One region of the Micromonospora sp. WMMD734 genome, then DNA from elsewhere that is predicted to be linked to it. Evidence: riboswitches for the same ligand, from Rfam matches in the RefSeq annotation. Region 1 holds a riboswitch; the other holds the start of a gene.
The links. Region 1 has a riboswitch for S-adenosylmethionine ahead of thrC (threonine synthase). Riboswitches for the same ligand answer to the same signal wherever they lie in the genome.

Region 1 (9,652 bases):
CCGGCCACCGGCCGGAACCCGAGCTGCTCGTTGATCGCGATCATGTGGCTGTTCGCCGCCGCGTTGTAGGTGTCGACCGCGCCCAGCTCCGGCTCGTACGCCAGGGTGTGTTCGAGGTTCTCGGCCTTGCAGAGCAGGCCGAGCCGGTGCCCCCGGTGGGCCGGGTCGACGATGGTGATCTGCTGCCAGGCGTGCCGGGTGGTGTTCGCGGCCAGGCTGAGCACGCTCCAGGCGACCAACCGGCCGGACGCCCCGTGCACGGCGGCGACGCTGTACCGGCGGACGCCCCGCGCGTCCAGCGCCCGCTCCATGCCCTGGAGGCGCTCGGCGTCCATCCGCTCGGGTTCCCATTCCAGGTCGCCCAGGGGTGCGTCGGCCAGCAGCCGACCCTCCAGGTAGGCGAGGTCGGCGAGGTGTTCCGGCGGCGGGTGGCCGTGCCAGCGGACGGTGCGGTAGCCGGCTGCGGTCGACTGCGCCCTGGCCCGCAGCGCCGCCAGCCGGTCCCGGTCGAGCGCGGTGACGTCGAGCCGGCGGCGGACGTCGACCAGCGCCGGCCGGGCGCCGAGCGCCGCCGCGAAGGCGGCCCCGGGAAACTCCCCCACCGGGGTGGCCCCGGCCGCTCCGGCCGACGGCTGCCCGCCCAGGCCACCCGACGCCGACGCACCCGGCTCATCGGGTGTCGTCCCACCCGGACCGCCTGACGCCGACGCACCCGGCCCGACCGGCGTCGTCCCGCCCGGGATCGCCCCGCCCGGCCCGTCCGGTAGCGGGGTCACGGCGGAGCCGACCACCCGCTTGCAACCGGCCTCCCGGAGCAGCCGCCGCGCGTGGGCGGCCAATGCCCGTCCCACTCCGCGCCGCCGGTACGCCGGATCCACGGCCAGTTCGATGCTGGCGTTCTCGGTGTTGTCCAGCAGGTGCAGGTTGATCCGGACCCAGCCGACGGGCACCCCGTCGAGCCGGGCCACCGACCACCTGGTGTCGATGCCGGGCATCGGGTGCCACAGCGCCGCCTCGAACCGTCGCCGGCACAGCGGCGGCAGGTCGGGCGATTCCGTCGCCTCGACCGTGGCCGCGATCCGGTAGGCCGCGTCGAGGGTGGGCTGATCGGTCCGGTCGATCGTTGCGATGTCCAGGGCCACGCCGCGAGTCTTTCCCGTGGACGACATCGGGGGCCAGCGGATTTCCGCTGGCCCCCGGTTCACGTTGGTCGGGAGGGACGTTCGCACAACGCCTCCGGCGTTGGGTCGCAAGAACTTGAAAAGTCTCCGGCGAAAGCCCTCCCGCACGGAGCATCTTCCGCCGCCCGGTTCCTGCCGTCAAGTCCTTCCCGGTGGGTTTTCACCACCCACCGCGAAAACCCGGTCACCCAGAGATCCACTCGGGCCGCCCAGCGCCCATGATCGACACGCGCACGGGGCCGACCACGCAGGGTGCGGGCGGCGCGCCGGGTTCAGGCGAGGAGGCCGGCGTCGCGGGCGGCCCGCAGGGACGGCTTGATCCGGTGGGTGGGGCCGACCTGACCGGCGACCGCGTCGATGGTCTTGAGGCCCTCGCCGGTGTTGAAGACGACCGTCTCGGCGGTCGGGTCGAGCCGACCGGACTCGACGAGCTTGCGCAGCACCGCCACGGTCACCCCGCCGGCCGTCTCGGCGAAGACGCCCGTGGTGCGGGCCAGCAGCCGGATGCCGGCGCGGATCTCGTCGTCGTCGACGTACTCCATCCAGCCGCCGGTGCGCCGGACCGCCTCCAGGGCGTACAGGCCGGCGGCGGGGTCACCGATGTTGAGCGACTTGGCGATGCCGGTCGGCCGGACCGGGGTGATGGTGTCGGTGTCGGCGTGCAGGGCGGCGGCGATCGGGTTGCAACCTGCCGACTGGGCGCCGAACACCTTCCAGCCCCCGGCCGGCGCTTCGACCAGGCCGATCTCGACCAGCTCGGTGAACGCCTTGTCGATCTTGGTGAGCAGTTCGCCGGAGGCCATCGGGATGACCACCTGGGCCGGGATCCGCCAGCCGAGCTGCTCGGCCACCTCGTACCCGAGGGTCTTGGAGCCCTCGGCGTAGTAGGGCCGGACGTTGACGTTGACGAAGGCGGTGTCCTCGAACTCGTCGGTCTCCACCAGCTCACCGCAGAGCCGGTTCACGTCGTCGTACGAGCCGTCGATGGCGACCAGGTCGCCGCCGTAGACGGCGGTGGTGATCACCTTGCCCTGCTCCAGGTCGCCCGGGATGAAGACCACCGAGGGCGCACCGGCGCGGGCCGCGTGGGCGGCCACCGAGTTGGCCAGGTTGCCGGTCGAGGCGCAGGCGAACCGCTCGAAGCCGAGCGCCTTCGCGGCGGTGAGTGCCACCGAGACCACCCGGTCCTTGAACGAGTGGGTCGGGTTGGCGCTGTCGTCCTTGACCCACAGCGGCGCGCTGATGCCCAGCTCGGCGGCGAGGTTGGGCGCGGCCACCAGCGGGGTCAGCCCGGGGTCGAGGGTGACCCGGGTGGCCGGGTCCTGGCCGGCGGGCAGGAGGGCGGCGTACCGCCAGATGTTCTGCGGGCCGGCCTCGATCTGCTCCCGGGTGACGCGGGCCAGCGCGGCGGTGTCGTAGTCGACCTCCAGCGGGCCGAAACACTCGTGACAGGCGTGCTGCGCGGCGAGCGGGTAGCGGGCGGAACAGGCGCGGCAGACCAGCGCGCGGGCGGGGCTGGCGGTGGTGTCGATACCGGGGGCGGCGAGCGTCGACGTCATGTCGATTCCTCTCATCTTTCCCCGCATCGCACCCTGCGGCGGGGACGGAATTGGCACCTGCCCCGCCGGACGCTCAGCGATGAGCGCGCGGGGTGGTTGCCGGGGCGTCGTCGGGCCGTATCCCTCAGCCCCTCTGGATGAGGTATGCAGTTGTGGGACCGAGTCTAGGCAGCTTCGCGGCCTTCGCCCAGCCGGCTTCCCACGGTGTGAGCCACCCCGCTGCCGGACCTCGGCCGGGCACCCCGGCCGGCACCCTTGTTTCGGGGAAGTTTCCAGCTCAACACGGCCGTACGCACCGGGCCGGGAAAGCCGTACGCCGGCCCCCCGGTCGGCCCCTGACCGCGCTCCGACAGGCCGACCCGGGCCGCCCGTGGAGCCGATGACCGATATTGCCATCGATCAGTACGGTGCGGTCACCTGATGTCGAGAGAGGACCCCCCGGCCATGCGACGGATCCCGTTGAGCCTCACCAGCCTCGCCCTGGTCTGCCTGCTCACCGCGTGCGGGGGTGAGCAGGGCCCGACGGAGGCGGCGACGCCCACGGTCAGCCCGTCCACCGAGCCCTCCACCGCCTCGGTGTTGAACGCGACCACGCCCGACCCGATGCCCACCAGCGCCAAGCCGGCCCCGCAGCAGAAGAGCGCCTCCGGCACCGCCCCGGCGGCCACCACCACCGCCCCGGCACCTGTGGTCAAGGCTCCGTTGACCTGCGCCCATCTGGCGGGCGCCAAGCTCGGCAGCAGCAAGACGCCCTACAACGGCTACCCGGACTACCTGCCGTTGACCGAGGGGCAGTGGTCGGGCGAGGACGGCGCGACCGTGACGCTCCAGAAGCCCTGCGGCATCGGCGACCTCGACGGCGACGGCGCGGACGACGCGGTCGGTGTGGTCTCGGTCAACTCCGGGGGCAGCGGCACCTTCTACACCGTCGCGGTGTGGCGCAACAGCGGCGGCCTGCCGGTGTTCCGGGCGCTGACCGACCTCGGCGACCGGACCCCGGTCGTGTCGATCAGTGTGGCCGGGCGGCGGGCCACCGTCGTCTGGTTGACCCGCAGCCCCAGCCGGGGCATGGCCGAACTGGACATCAGGCGCACGTCGGTCTACAAGCTCTCCGGCAGCACGCTCACCGAGGTGAGCCACTCCGACGCCCCCTACAACCCCTGACCGGACGGGTCGCCGGGGCCACCTGCCCCGGCGACCCGGATCGGTGGGTCAGACCGGCACCGAGCTGGGCTCGGACACCGGGGTCGCCGGGGCGTCGGAACGCCGGCCGCCGAGCAGCGTGTCGAGCGCCCAGGAACCCGGGCCAAGCACCGCGATCAGCAGGAACGACCAGCAGAACAGCGCGGACAGTTCCCCACCGTTGCGCATCGGCAGCAGCCCTTCGGGCTGGTGCACCACGAAGTAGGCGTACGCCATCGAGCCGGACGCGAGCAGCGCCGCGGGCCGGGTGAACAGACCGGCGAGCACGAGTGCGCCGCAGACCAGCTGGATCAGCGCGGCCCACCAGCCCGGCCAGGTGCCGAGCGGGACGGCCTTGCCGGTCATCGGGTTGCCGCCGAACAACCCGAAGACCGACGACAGGCCGTGCAGCATGAACAGCAGGCCGATGACGATGCGGTACAGGGACAGGGTCGGCCCGCCGAGCCGAGAGACGTTCATGGGAACCTCCATGGAAGGGATTACTTCCCACCCATGATGAGGCATCGAAGCACTTAAATCGATAAATTCTTTGTTACTGGGAAGATCCCGTCGCGAGACAATACCCCACCTTCCACACCCCGGGTCACCGCCCGCCGGCCGACGCCGGCCGACCGACCCCCACCCCGCCCCCACACCCCGGGCCGACCACCCGCGGGGCCGTCGGCGCGGCACGGAACATAATGATTGTTAACTATTAATTAACTGTCATCAAGTTCATACCTCCCGTTTATGGTAAATGAATATGCGCACAATTCGCGTGACCCGTGGCGGGCGCATCGCCCAACGGGCGGTGGAACCATCCGACCCCGACCACCACCTCCCGCCGCGACGCAGCCGGCGCGGCTCCCCGACCGACGCTCCCGGCCGACACTCCCGCACCACACCGTGCGACGTGCACGTTCACTGAGCGCGCCGACAGGCGTGGAGCGAGCCGGCCACCCCGGCGGCGGCCGACACCCGGGACCGTCCGCCCCGGCCCGTGCGCCGGCTTCGGACGACAGCAACCGGTTGGCGCGATATTCCCGGGACACCCCGAAAGCCGGACCCATCAGCAATTTTCGCGACGCCACCCCCGGGCATCCTGCGGCACCTCCGAGCCGCCACCCAGCGCCCCGGCCGACCCCCCGGGCAGTTCAATAATCCTTAACAACCAGTACCACGACATCGACCTACGTAATACGTTAGCCTCGTCACCACGTTACGCCCGGAACTGCGGACCCACCCCCCTGTTCATCAGCCGTCCACACCACACCCATCGGCCCGTGATGCCCGTGTCGACAATTTCCTATTTCCGTCGTACGAGGCACCCCGGGCGACCGGTGCTGCGATTCCGCGCGTCACGTCGATTATCCATTCGCCCTGGTCGAGAGCGGTCTGCCCACTCCCCGTCCCGGCTGACGCCACCTCGACCAGCATTCACGGAGAGGACCACCGTGCGACGTCGACCACTCCTGCCGTCACGACTTCTGGCCGCATTCGGCACGCTGATTCTGCTACCCGTTCTCGCCACCCCGGCCAGCGCCGACACCCCGTCCGAATCGATACGGCTGCTCGCCAAGGCCGCCGCCGACGAGTGTTTCGCCGGTGTCGGGGTCGACTACCCTCCGGGGCCGCCCTGCGCCGAGGGACAACCCAAGGTCAACCAGTCGTACGTCTGGGGGCTCGCCCAGGCCGGCCGCCGGCTCTGGTTCGGCACCGGAGCGAACGTGCTCTGCCTCAAGCCCAAGGGCTACCAGGTCCGGGAACCGATCCTCAACGACGACTACGTCTGCGAGTTCAACCAGAGCCAGCCGGCCCGGAACAATCCGGCCTGGCCGGCCACCCTCGGCGACCACCGCGCACCCGAGGTCTACACCTACGACCTGGCCACCGAACGGCTCACCGAGCGCACCGCCGACATCACGTCGGCCTCCCCGGCGGACGCCAACCTGTTGAACACCACGGCCGGGCTGCGCAGCGCCGCCGCCCACCAGGGCGTCGTACTGCTCGCCGGCCCCAGCGTGCTCGGCGGGGTGAACGTGTTCGCCTTCGACGGCATCACCGGCCGGTACCTCGGCTCGACCAACCTCTCCGCGTACGAGAACATCAGGCACTGGGTGGTCGCCGCCGGCGTGCTCTACGCCGGGGTCGGCGTGGGCATCAACGGCGGCGAGGCGGGCAAGGTGCTGCGCTGGACCGGCGACCGCACCACCCCATTCAGCTTCACCGAGGTCGCCGACCTGCCCACCCAGGTCGCCGACCTGACCGAACACCAGGGCCGGCTCTACGTCTCCACCTGGCCGAAGGCGGTCGTCGAGGGCTCCGTCGCGCCGTCCCCGGTCAGCACGGTGGCCACCGCCCCCGGCGACAGCGGCACCCCACTCGCACCCCCGGCCGAGGACGTCAACGACCTGGCCAGCATCTGGCGGAGCCCGCTGCTCGCCGTCGGCACCCCCGGCCTCAACCCGGAGGACGCCGGAAACTGGACGCAGGTCTGGTCGGCCGCCGAGTACGAGCCGGACCCGGTGGTCCGCCGGGCGTACGCCCTCGGTGGGCTCGCCTCCTTCGGCGGCCAGCTCTACTGGGGCACCATGCACGTGCCGCTGCAGGCGACCGCCCTGCACGTCTCGGTGTACCCGCCGCGCACCCCGGCGCAGCTCCAGGCCACCGTGCAGAACACCCAGCGGGCGTTCGCCGTCTTCCGGGGCCAGAACCTCGGCGGAGCCCACGAACGGATCGAGACGCTCTACGGCGAGTCGACGCTGCCGGCCTTCGACCCGGCCGCGAACAACGGCGTGGGCGCCTGGGCGCCGGCACCCACCGGCGTGACCCCGGTCTACGGCGGTTCCGGCTTCGGCGACCCGTTCAACCTGTACGCCTGGAAGATGGCGGTGGCCGGCGGCCGGCTCTACATCGGCACCATGGACTTCGCCTACATCTCGCTGGAGGGGCAGATGCCGACGCCGCCGGCCGGTGCCACCACCACCCCGCCCACCTTCGGCTCGGACCTCTGGGCGTTCGACGGGTCGGACCAACCCGCCCGCGCGGTCGACACCGGAGGCTTCGGCAACCCGCTCAACCAGGGGGTACGCACGATGATCGTGGACGGGACCACGCTCTACGTCGGGATGGCGAACCCGATGAACCTGCGTACCGACCCGACGCCCGGCGTCCCCAAGGGGGGTTGGGAGCTGATCCGGGTCAGCCGCCGGTGACGCCGGCCGGCTGACCGTGGCCCGGCGGCCCGGGGTTCCACCGGCCGCCGGGCCGCACCGCCCGCACGCCACCTGCCCGCACGGGTGTGGCGCGCGGATCGGGGGTCACCCGGCGGCACGTCGCCCACCGGGCGAGGTGCCGCCGGGCGGGCCCGGGGCCGTCACGGGGTGGCGAGGGCCTCGGTGGGCGAGAGCCGGCTGGCCCGGATCGCCGGGTAGAGCCCGGCCAACGCACCGATGGCGATGGTCGCCCCGATACCGCCGGCCACCACCCAGAGCGGCACCACGGTCGGCCACCCCTGCGAGCTGGCGTAACCGGCGGTGACCAGGCCGCCGAGCAGCACCCCGCCGACGCCGCCCAGGGCGGACAGCAGCAGCGACTCGGCGAGGAACTGGGTCCGGATCTGCCCCCGGGTGGCGCCCAGCGACCGCCGCAACCCGATCTCGGCCCGCCGCTCGATCACCGAGATGACCATGGTGTTGGCCACCCCCACCCCGCCGACCAGCAACGCCACCGCGCCGAGCCCGAGCAGCAGGCCGGTGAACGCCTCGTCGGTGGCCTGCTGGGCGGCGAGCGCGTCCGACGGCCGGGAGACCTGGATCTCGTTGGACTGCTCCGGGTTGGCCGTCGCCGCCAGCACCGCCCGGACGGCCTCGACGTGCTGCTCGGCCGAGCGGGTGTAGATCCGGGTCGGATGCCCGTCCAGGCCGAGGTAGGTGGTCGCGGCCGACCAGCCGACCAACGCCGACGAGTCGAGTTCCGGGGCGAGCGGGACCGGCCGCAGGATGCCGATCACGGTGAACCACCGCCCGTCGACGTACACCTGGATGTCGGGCCCGGCCGCACCGAGGCCGAGCCGCTGCGCGGCCACCGACCCGAGCACCGTGGCCGGATACCGCGCGGTGGCCTCGTTGAGCCAGGTCCCGCTGGCCAGCGAGCCGCCGACGGTGTCGAGCAGGTCCAGCTCCACCGCCTGGGTGCCCAGGCCGCCGGTCTGCGCCTCCGGAATCCGGTCCGACCGGTAGACCGGGGTGTCGGCCAGTTGCGCGGTGGCCGACACCTGGCGTACCGGGGCGATCCGGCTGATCATGCCGACCGCCTCGACCGGCAGTTGGGCGTCCGCGCCGAACAGGGTGCTGCCCGGCGCGACGGTGAGCAGGTTGGTGCCCAGGGCGGCCAGCGTCCGGTCCAGGTCGGCCCGGGACGACGACGAGATGCCGACCACGCTGATCATCGCCGCGATGCCGATGGCGATGCCCAGGGCGGACAGGAACGCCCGCAGCGGCCGGGTGCGTAGTCCCACGCCGCCGACCCGCAGCACGTCACGCGGGCTCATCCGGGCCGGGCGCAGCCGCTCCGGCCGCCCGGCGTCACCCCGACGTCGCGCGCCGGTCGGCCGCACCGGTGTCGTGGTCATCGCAGCACCCCTTCGGTAGGCGCGGCGGAGTCCGCCACGATCAGCCCGTCGCGCATCTGCACCTGCCGGGGCAGGCTCGCCGCGATCTCCCGGTCGTGGGTGATCACCACGACGGTGGTGCCGGCCGCGTGCAGTTCGTGCAGCAGCTCCATCACCCCCGCACCGGAGCTGGAGTCGAGGTTGCCGGTCGGCTCGTCGGCCAGCAGCAACGGCGGTTCACCGACCACCGCCCTGGCGATCGCCGCCCGCTGCCGCTCGCCGCCGGAGAGCTGGTGCGGCCGGTGGTCCAGCCGGTGCCCCAGGCCGACCCGTCGCAGCGCCGCCTCCGCCCGCCGCCGCCGCTCCCGCCGGGGCACCCCGGCATAGAGCAGGCCGTCCGCCACGTTCTCCACCAGGGGTACGCCGGCAGCCAGGTGGAACTGCTGGAACACGAACCCGATCCGGCTGGCCCGCAACGCGGACAACTCCCGGTCGGACAGCCGGGCGGCGTCGTACCCGTCGATGTGGACCGCGCCCGAGCTGGGCCGGTCCAGCGTGCCGATCACGTTGAGCATGGTGGACTTCCCCGACCCGGACGGGCCGACGATGGCCACCAGGGCACCCCGGTCGACGGTCATCGACACCCCGCCGAGGGCGGCGACCGTGTCGCCGTACCGTTTGGTGACGTCGCGCAGCTCGACCACGTGGTCGGGGCCGGCGGGCCGGGCCGGCTCAGTCACCGGGCATCCCCACGGTCAGCCCCGCGGTGACCCCCTCGCCGGAGACCTCCACCCGACCGTCCGCGAACAGGCCGGTGCGCACCGCGACGATCCGGGTGCCGGTGTCCTCCACCACCTGTAGCCCGTAACCGCCCTCGGCGAGGGTGAGCAGCGCCGCGACCGGTACGGAGAGCACGTCGGCGCGTTCCGAGGCGATCAGGCCGAGATCCACCGCCGCCTTGTCGTAGCCGGCCAGCACCTTCGGGTCGTCCCCGGTGACGGTGACCTCGATCTTGGTCTCGGTCTCCGGGTCCTTGCCGGACGCCGCCGTCGTCTGCACCACCGTCTCGACCGTGTCGACCCGACCCGTGCTGCGGGTGCCGTCCGGCAGGGTGATGG
Region 2 (9,652 bases), 4.0 Mb from region 1:
CCGGTCGGCGTCGGCCAGGGTGGCGGCGTACGGCTCGGGCAGCCCGGCGGAGACGAGCACCTCGGTGTACGCCGGCACCGGCAGGTCGGTGTAGCGGACGTCGTGTCCACTCTGGCGGGACACCTCGGCGGCCAGTTCGGTCATGGTGAACGCCTCGCCGCCCAGTTCGTAGACCTGACCGGCGTGGCCCTCGGTGGTGAGCACCACGGCGGCGGCCTCGGCGTAGTCGGCCCGGGTGGCGGCGCTGACCCGGCCGTCGCCGGCCGACCCGGCGACCCCGTGGGCCAGGTAGTTGGCCAGTTGACCTGTGTAGTTCTCCAGGTACCAGCTGTTGCGCAGCAGCACGTACGGCAGGCCCGAGGCGCGCAGTTCCTCCTCGGTGGCCCGGTGTTCGGCGGCCAGCAGCAGGTCGGAGGTGTCGGCGTGGGCGATGCTGGTGTAGACGACCAGGCCGACGCCGGCCTGTCGGGCGGCCTCGATCACGTTGTGGTGCTGGGGCACCCGCTGGCCGACCTCGCTGCCGGAGACGAACATCAGCTTCTCGGCGTCGGTGAAGGCGGCGCGCAGCGAGTCGGGGTCGGTGTAGTCGGCCGCCCGGACCACGACACCCCGGTCGGCGAGGTCGGCGAGCCGGTCCACGGTGCGGCCGAGGGCCACGATCTGCCCGGCAGGTACGCCCCGACGCAGCAGGGATTCGACGATCAGGCGACCCAGGTGGCCGGTGGCTCCGGTGACGACGACGGACATGGCGCTCTCCTTCGGATGACGTGTTCTTGTCGTACTGGCCAACACGCAGGTGGGAGCCGATACTTCCCGACGGAGAGTAGGCACCTTGAAGTTTGTGACGCACTGATGGAGAGTAAGGGGATGCGACCCGACCCGTTCCAACGCGACTGCGGCAGCCGGCAGGTCATCGACCGGATCGGCGACCGGTGGAGCGTGCTCGTCGTGCTCACCCTCGCCGACGGCGAGCGGCGCTACGGCGAACTCGCCGAACACATCGACGGGATCAGCCAGAAGATGCTCACCCAGACCCTGCGCGGGCTGGAACGCGACGGCCTGGTCACCCGCACCGTGCACGCCAGCGTCCCGCCCCGGGTCGACTACGCCCTCACCGACCTGGGCCACAGCCTGCTCGACCTGGTCTCCGGCCTGGAAGCCTGGGCCACCACCCACCTCGCCGACGTGCAGGCCGCCCGGGTCCGCTACGACGCCGAGGTCCTGCGCCGCCCGCCGGCCACCACGCGACCCGCCCGACGGTAAGGGGCGGACGTGAGGGCCGTCATAACGGGTGGACGACCGGCGGGGCGCTGCTGCTAGATTTCGGGCAGGTCATGAGCGCCAGCGTCAAGCCCCGGCTCGCTGGCCGGCAACCCTCCGCCACGGTGGGGTGCTCCGGGTGAGGACCAGGCACCGGTGAACGGCCCGGTGCAAGCGTGGCCTGGTCACCCAGGTCGACACCGATCAGGGAGAACCCGTGTCGAACCACTCACCCGCCCCGCCCGGCGACGGCGTCACCGTCGTGACCCGACCCGGCGTCCGGTCCGTCGGCGTACGGCTGGTCAGGCGGCGACACGTCGACCTCATGCGGGTACACAGCGACTCCTGTCGCCGCTAGTCGAACCCCTCTTCCCGTGACACCTCAGCGGGATGCCCGGCGGGCATCCCGTCGGCGGCGCGCGTCCGCCGCCGCCCGACCACCTCCGGAGACACCCGTGCGATTCCTTCCTGCCCTGCCCACCCCCCGACTGCCCCGCGCCGCGTGGAAGCGGGTCGCCGCGCTCGGCGTCGCCGCCCTGCTCGCCGGCACCGCGCTGACCGCCTGCGGCGGCGACACCGAGCCGGCCGACAACCCGTACGGCCTGCTCCAGCCCGGTGTGCTGCGCGCCGGCACGCTCACCGACGCCCCACCGAACGTCTACCTCAAGGACGGCAGGTTCACCGGCTTCGACAACGACCTGCTCGTCGCCGTCGCCGGCAGGGTCGGGCTGACGGTCGAGTTCGTCGGCACCGACTTCTCGGCGCTGCTCTCCCAGGTCAACAACCGCAAGTTCGACGTCGGCAGCTCCTCGATCACCGTCACCGAGGCCCGCCGCAAGACCGTCGACTTCGGCAACGGGTACGACTTCGGCTACTTCGGCCTCGACGTGCCGGCCGGCTCCCCGCTCACCGGCTTCGACCAGCTCGCCGGCAAGCGGGTGGTGGTCGTGCAGGGCACCGTGCAGGACGACTACGCCACCTCGCGCAAGCTCGACCCGGTGCGGGTGCCCGACTACAACGGGGCGATCAACCAGCTCAAGGCCGGCACCGCCGACGCCTGGATCGCCCCCGCCGAGATCGGCGAGAAGTCCGCCGCCGACAGCAACGGCAAGATCACGGTGGCGGCCACCGAACTGAGCCCGGCCCCCACCGCGTACGCCGTCGCCAAGGGCAACGACGCGCTGCGCGAGGCGCTGGACAAGGGCCTCGACGAGGTCATCGCCGACGGCACCTGGACCCGGCTCCAGCAGCAGTACTACCCGGGTCGGCCGATCCCGGCCGGCTTCACCCCCGGCAGCGGCGACGTCACCGCCCCGGACGCGACGACGCCGTCGGCCTCGGCCACCTCCTGACGGTACGACCAGACCAGCGAGCGGGGCGGTAGGAGAAACACGATGGATCCGTTGAGCACCCTGTGGGAGACGTTCTTCAACGGGGAGTCCATGCGCGAGGCGCTGCCCGAGATGCTGACCGTCGGGCTGCCCAACACGCTGATCCTGGCGGTCTCCGCCGCCCTGCTCGGCTCGGTGCTGGGCATGGCGCTGGCCGTGGCGGGCATCTCCCGTACCCGCTGGTTGCGGTGGCCGGCCCGGGTCTACACCGACGTGTTCCGGGGCCTGCCGGCCGCCGCCACCATCCTGCTGATCGGTGTCGGCCTGGCCCCGCTCGGCATGCAGGTGTGGGGGCCGAACCCGTACCCGCTGGGTATCCTCGCGCTGTCGCTGATCGCCGCCGCGTACATCGGGGAGATCTTCCGCTCCGGCATCCAGAGCGTGGAGGCGGCGCAGCTGGAGGGGGCCCGCGCGCTCGGGTTCTCCTGGGGTGAGGCGATGCGCCTGGTTATCGTCCCGCAGGGGGTACGCCGGGTGCTACCGGCCTGGGTCAACCAGCTGATCGCGTTGATCAAGGACTCCAGCCTGGTCTACTTCCTCGGCCTGCTGGCCAGCCAGCGGGAACTGTTCCGGATCGGGCAGGACTACGCCGCCAACACCGGCAACCAGTCGGCGCTGCTACTGGCCGGCCTGTGCTACCTGCTGCTGACCGTCCCGTTGACCCATGCGGTCAACGCCATCGACCGCCGGCTGCGCCGGGGCCGGACGGTCACCGTCGACCCCGACTCCGACCCCGACGACGACGGCGGGCTGGCCCTGGCCGGCGAGACCGCCCTACCGCGACCGCGTCCCACCCGAAAGGATCCCCGATGACCGCCGGCACCGCGACCACCACCCCGGTCAGCCTCGCCGTCCGTGACGTGCACCTGGCCTTCGGGACGAACCGGGTGCTGCGCGGCGTCGACCTGGACGTCGCCCGGGGCGCGACGGCCTGCGTCATCGGCCCGTCCGGCTCCGGCAAGTCCACCCTGCTGCGCACCGTCAACCGGCTGATCGAACCGGACACCGGTGACGTCCTGCTCGACGGGCGCAGCGTGCTGCGCGACGACCCGGACGCCCTGCGGCAACGCGTCGGGATGGTCTTCCAGCAGTTCAACCTGTTCCCGCACATGACCGTGCTGCGCAACATCACCCTGGCCCTGCGCCGGCTCAAGAAGCTGCCCGAGGAGGAGGCGGTCGCGCTGGCCCGTTCCCAGCTGGCGCTGGTCGGCCTCGCCGCCAAGGCCGAGTCCCGACCCGCCCACCTCTCCGGCGGGCAGCAGCAGCGGGTCGCCATCGCCCGCGCGCTGGCCCTGCAACCTGAGGTGATGCTCTTCGACGAGGCCACCTCGGCGCTGGACCCGGAACTGGTCAAGGGGGTGCTCGGGGTGATGGCCGAGCTGGCCGCCGGGGGCATGACGATGGTGGTGGTCACCCACGAGATGGGCTTCGCCCGCTCGGTCGCCGACACCGTTGCGTTCATGGACCACGGTGTCGTGCTGGAGGCCGGCGCACCGGAGGCGGTCTTCGAGTCACCGCAGCACCCCCGGCTGCGCCGCTTCCTGTCCCAGGTGCTCTGAGACGGCGACGCCGCTCCCGGCAGGCGGGAGCGGCGTCGGATGGTACGGATGACCCGGCGATCAGGTCATGTCGTCGTAGCGGCGGTCGATCGGCTTGGGCGGGGCCACCGGCTCGGAGGCGTGCACCGGCTCGGACAACGCCAGCTCCGGCGTGGCCACCACCGGGTCGTCGTCCAACTCCAGCGGCGACACCTCGTCGTCACTCAGCCCCGCGTAGGAGCCGTCGCGCCGCTTCCTGCGCCGGTCGTTGATGAACGCCACCCCGACCGCGACGAAGTACAGCAGCGACAGCGAGAGGGCCAGCAGCGTCATCCCGAACGGACCCGGGTCCGGAGTGGCGATCGCGGCGAAGGCGAAGCAGATGAAGATGACCGCCCGCCACCAGCTCAGCAGGCGCTTCGCGCTCGCCACGCCGGTGAAGTTGAGCATCAACAGGATCAGTGGGAACTCGAACGCCACCCCGAACAGCAGGATCATGTTCGTGACGAACGAGATGTAGCGGGTCACCTCGAGCTGGGTGGACAGCCCGGTGACACCGGACTCCATCAGGAACGCGAGGCCCTTGTCCACCACCAGGTAGGCCAGGACCGCCCCGGCGGCGAACAGCGGCGCCGCGATCGACACGAAGACGTACGCCCACTTGCGTTCGTGCCGGTGCAGGCCGGGCGCGATGAACGCCCACAGCTGGTAGAGCCAGACGGGCGCGCCGACGATCAGGCCGATCCAGAGCGCCAGCTTGAGCTTGAGGATGAAGCCGTCCGCCGGTGACAGTTGGAGGAACTGCTGACACTCGCCCGCCGCGTCGAGGGCACCGGGCAGCTGGCAGTACGGCTCCTTGAGCAGATTGAACGCGGGCTGCGCGAGCCAGAAGCCCACGATCAGCCCCACCACGATCGCCAGCGAGGCACGGAACAGCCGGTTCCGCAGCTCGCGGACATGTTCCATGAGCGTCATGGAACCGTCGGAGGCCCGTTCGAAGGTGCTGGGGCCACGTTTACGGAGTGCGAAGGCCACGGTGATCGGGCCCTTCGGTCAGTTGTCGCGGACGCGCTGCACCGGGTCGACCGGCGGGGCGAGCGGCTGCTGCTGGGGCTGCGGCGGGGCGTACTGCTGCTGAGGCTGCTGGGCGTACTGCTGCTGGGGCTGCGGCGCGTACGGCTGCTGCTGCACGGGCTGCTGCTGGGGCGGCAGCGGCTGGTAGCCGGCCTGCGCGTCGGCCTTCTCGGCCAGGTCGCGGTCGTCGTCGGCCAGGCTCTTGGTCTCCGCCTTGATGATCCGCAACGAACGGCCGAGCGAGCGGGCCGCGTCGGGAAGCCGCTTCGCGCCGAACAGCAGGATCAGCACGACCACGAGTACGGCGATGTGCCACGGCTTGAGGGCACCCATGGGAAGCTCCAGTCGCTCTGTGTCGAAGGGTGGGGTCGTCGCCCATCGTACGTGCGCGACGGGCTGCTGCCACCCGCCGGGCCACCGCTGATGCGGCCCGGCCGGTGAAGTCTTGACCACCGCTGAGTGTCCCGTCAACCACCTGTACGGGTGCAGAGCCGCGTGAAACGGACGTCGGGCGGACGGCGGGCACGCGATTCACCGACCGGCGTCGATCACTCTCCGCGCCTGGCATCGATCGGTTCGCGCCCTCGACCCCGGTCAGTTCCCGCGCTTGGCCTTGATCAGTTCGAGCCGCTGCTGGGTCGTCTCGGTCTGCCGCTGCAACGCCTCGGCCCGCTCCTGCAACGCCTCGGCGCTGTGCCGCAACGCCTCCGCGTCGGCCTGACGACGCTGCAACCCCACCGCCGCCCGGCGCAGCCGGGGCAGCCGCACCAGCACCGGGCGCACCGCCAGGGCCAACACGACGAGCGCGAACAGCAGCACCGCCAGCACGATCCACTTCACCACGGCGGTCAGCCTACCGGGACGTCACCGCGCCCGCCGGGCCGGCCGGGGCGGGCGTCGCGTACGCCTCCAGCGCGGCGGTGGCCTGGGCGCGGACCTGGGTGGCCAGCTCGACCGGGGCGAGGACGGTGACGTCCGGGCCCAGCCCGAGCACGAAGCGGCGGGCCCAGTCGAGATCGGTCACCCGCAGCGACACCAGCCAGTGGTCACCGTCGACCTCGACCCGCTCACACGGGTAGTACTCGGTGATCCACCGCTCCCCCCGCCCGATCCGCAGGGTGATCAGCGGCAGGTCCGCAGACGGCTGGAACACCCCCTGCCGCAGGTCGTGCGGGCGGGCCTGCGGCGGCACCACGGCCGGCTCGTCCAGCTCGACGACCGCGTCGATCCGGTCGGCCCGGAACAACCGGACCGCCTCGGCGCGGCGGCACCACGCCTCGACGTACGCCCGGCCGTCGACCATCAGCATCCGCAGCGGGTCGATGACGCGGTCGGTGCTCTCGTCCCGGGCGGCGGTGTAGTAGGTGATCCGCAGCGCCCGCCGTCGCTCGACCGCGGCCCGCAGCTCCTGCACCCGCTGGCCCTCGCCGGGCAGCCGGACGGCCACCGGGGCGCCGACCAGGTCACCGGCCGCGTTCTCGATCTTGGCCAGGGCCCGTTCGACGGCCTCCCGGTTGGCCACCCCGGGCGTCTCGGCGAGCATCCGCAGCGCCACCACCAGGGCCAGCGCCTCGTCCGGGGTGAGCCGCAGCGGCCGGTCGATGCCGGCGTCGTAGGTGATGGTCACCCGGTCGCCGTCGAAGGCCATGTCGATCAGGTCACCCGGGCCGTAGCCGGGCAGCCCGCAGACCCAGAGCAGCTCCAGGTCCTCGCGCAGCTGCCGTTCGGTGACGCCCAGGTCGCCGGCCGCCTCGGCGATCTCGATGCCCGGCCGGGCCAGCAGGTAGGGCACCAGGTTCAGCAGCCGGGCCAGCCGGTCGGCGGAGGTACGCGCGGCGGGGCGGGTCACCTGGCACCCCCGGCCACGGCCAACTCGTCGTGCCGCACGGCGATCTCCTTGAGCCGCTGGATCACCGCGTCGCGCACCTCGGGTGGGTCCAGCACCCGGACGTCCGGGCCGTATCCGACCAGGTGTCCGGCCAGCGACTCCGGATCGGCGTAGGGCAGCACCAACCGGTCACCGTCGGGGCCGGGCACGCACTGCACCGCCCACCGGCGCAGCCCGGCGGCCCGCCCGGGGGTGGCCAGCACGGTGGCCCGACCGGTCCGCTCGACCGGCCCGGACCAGGCGGCCACGTGCGAGATCAGGTCGACGCCGGCCGGGGGCTCGTAGCCACCTGGCGCACCGGTGACGCGCACCGCGCCGGTCACCCGGGACAGCCGGAAGCAGCGGGTGGCCGCCCGGTCCCGGTCGTGGCCCACCACGTACCAGCGGCCCCGCCAGCAGACCACGCCCCACGGTTGCAACCGGCGGCGGGTCGGCGCGTCCCGGTCGGGCACCCGGTAGTCGAAGGTGACCTCGCGGCGGTCCCGGGCGGCGGCGGTGAGCGGGGCGAACGCCGGGTCGACGGTGACCATCGGCTCCAACCCGAGGGTGGCCTGCGGATCGACGTCCACGCCGGCCGCGCGCAGCTTGGCCAGCCCCGAGGAGGCGGCGGCGGCCAGCCCGGCGTGCTGCCACAACCGGGCGGCGATGCCCACCGCGGCGGCCTCGTCCGGTTCGAGCGGGATGTCGGGCAGGGCGTACTCCCGGTGGGCGATCCGGTAACCGGGCTCGGCGTCGAACACGCTGGCCGTCCCGGTCTCCAGCGGCACCCCCAGCTCGCGCAGTTCCGCCTTGTCCCGCTCGAACTTACGCTGGAACGCCTCGTGTTCCCGGGCGTCGTCCGGATCGTGTTCGTAGCCGGGCACGGTCGCGGCGATCTGCGCGGCGGTCAGGAACCGCCTGGTGGACAGCAGACAGATCACCAGGTTGACCAGGCGTTCGGTACGACTCCGCGACACGGGGTGAACGCTAGCAGCCCGGACGGGATACCCGTGCACCCACGCCGGACCGGGCCCGCCCCACCCGACCACGATCCCCGCCCCGCCCTGCCCTGCTGCGCCCCGTCCTGCTGCGGTGATCAAGAGGTTCGCGTCATCCGTAGAGATCAAATTGACGTAAAGCTCTTGATCACCGGGGCACGAACCGCCGGCCGCTGCGGGCGGAGGCGGGTTCACGGAACTACGGTGACCGCATGTCGGAAGCCGCAGTCAAGAACGAGAGCGTCGGCACGGTGGTGGTGGCCGGGGCGGCGAACCTCGCCATCGCGGTGGCGAAACTGGTCGCCGGGATCCTCTCCGGCTCCGCGGCGATGCTCTCCGAGGCGGCCCACTCGGTCGCCGACACCACCACCGAGGTGCTGCTCTACCTGGCGCTGCGCCGGGGGGCCCGGCCCGCCGACGTCCGGCACCCGTTCGGGTACGGCAAGGAGAGCTACGTCTGGGCGTTCCTGGCCGCGCTGTTCACCTTCGTGGCCGGTGCCGGCTTCGCCATCACCCACGGGGTGACCACCATCCTGGTCCACGAACACAGCGGCGACTACCTGATCTCGTACGTGGTGCTGGCGGTCTCCTTCGCCATCGAGTCGGTGTCGCTGGCCCGCGCGGTCCGCCAGGTACGCGGCGAGTCCCGCCGCTGGGGGACCACCCCGCGCCGGTTCCTGCGGCTGACCGCCGACACCACCGTCAAGGCGGTGTTCCTGGAGGACAGCGCCGCCCTGATCGGCCTGCTCATCGCCGGGGTCGGGCTGGGTCTGTCGCAGTGGACCGGCGACGAGCTGTTCGACGGCATCGCCTCGATCCTGATCGGCCTGCTGCTGCTCGTGGTCGCCGCCATCCTGGCCAGGAGCAACATCTCGCTGCTGGTCGGCCGGGCGGTGCCCGAACGGCTGCACCGCGAGATCGAACGCGAGCTGGCCGGCCTGCCGACGGTGGACCGGGTCGACACCCTACTGACCATGCAACTCGGCCCGGACGACATCCTGGTGGCCGCCAAGGTCGACTTCCGGGACGAGGCGACCGGGGCCGACATCGAGGCCGCCGCCGACGAGGCCGAACGGCGGCTCACCGACCGCTACCCGGAGATCGGGTACGTCTTCCTCGACCCCACCCGGTCACTGCCCGGCTCCGGCCGCCACGCCCGGCGTACCCAGGAGGTGCCCGGCCCGGTGGGCGACGCCCCGCTGGGCACGGCGTACCCCGGCCCGGTCGGCGGCACGCGACCGGCCGACGGGCCGTCCGATCAGGAGCCGGACGGGCGGGGCTGACCGGCCACGGCCCCGGACGCGGCCGGCCGGATGGTCGGCGATAGCGTGCCGGGCATGGTGCGATGGCGGTCCGGGACGGTCACGGCGGTACGGCGACGGTGGGCCGGCGCGGTGGAACTCGACGTCGCCCTGCCCGACGGGGCCAGCATGCGCGCGCTGGCCTACCCGGAGCTGGTCGGCGACCCCGTCCCCGGCGACCGGGTGCTGCTCAACGCCGGCGCGCTGCTAATGGGCCTGGGCA

Region 2: another riboswitch for S-adenosylmethionine. It lies ahead of ACN267_RS09875 (ABC transporter substrate-binding protein); the one in region 1 lies ahead of thrC (threonine synthase).

What each region holds. Positions count from the first base shown of each region.
Region 1 covers NZ_JBMHMK010000001.1:6,310,908-6,320,559, reverse strand. Annotated here, with positions in the region: gene ACN267_RS27460 (GNAT family N-acetyltransferase) at 1-1,136, opposite strand, end outside; gene thrC (threonine synthase) at 1,454-2,740, opposite strand; SAM riboswitch class I at 2,749-2,884, opposite strand; gene ACN267_RS27450 (hypothetical protein) at 3,161-3,904, shown strand; gene ACN267_RS27445 (DoxX family protein) at 3,953-4,402, opposite strand; gene ACN267_RS27440 (hypothetical protein) at 5,377-7,137, shown strand; gene ACN267_RS27435 (ABC transporter permease) at 7,299-8,474, opposite strand; gene ACN267_RS27430 (ABC transporter ATP-binding protein) at 8,552-9,238, opposite strand; gene ACN267_RS27425 (peptidoglycan-binding protein) at 9,267-9,652, opposite strand, start outside.
Region 2 covers NZ_JBMHMK010000001.1:2,353,926-2,363,577, forward strand. Annotated here, with positions in the region: gene ACN267_RS09865 (SDR family oxidoreductase) at 1-747, opposite strand, end outside; gene ACN267_RS09870 (winged helix-turn-helix transcriptional regulator) at 868-1,263, shown strand; SAM riboswitch class IV at 1,331-1,443, shown strand; gene ACN267_RS09875 (ABC transporter substrate-binding protein) at 1,716-2,612, shown strand; gene ACN267_RS09880 (amino acid ABC transporter permease) at 2,655-3,464, shown strand; gene ACN267_RS09885 (amino acid ABC transporter ATP-binding protein) at 3,461-4,210, shown strand; gene tatC (twin-arginine translocase subunit TatC) at 4,271-5,224, opposite strand; gene tatA (Sec-independent protein translocase subunit TatA) at 5,243-5,596, opposite strand; gene ACN267_RS09900 (hypothetical protein) at 5,858-6,106, opposite strand; gene ACN267_RS09905 (helix-turn-helix transcriptional regulator) at 6,117-7,112, opposite strand; gene ACN267_RS09910 (helix-turn-helix transcriptional regulator) at 7,109-8,107, opposite strand; gene ACN267_RS09915 (cation diffusion facilitator family transporter) at 8,341-9,411, shown strand; gene ACN267_RS09920 (DUF3866 family protein) at 9,466-9,652, shown strand, end outside.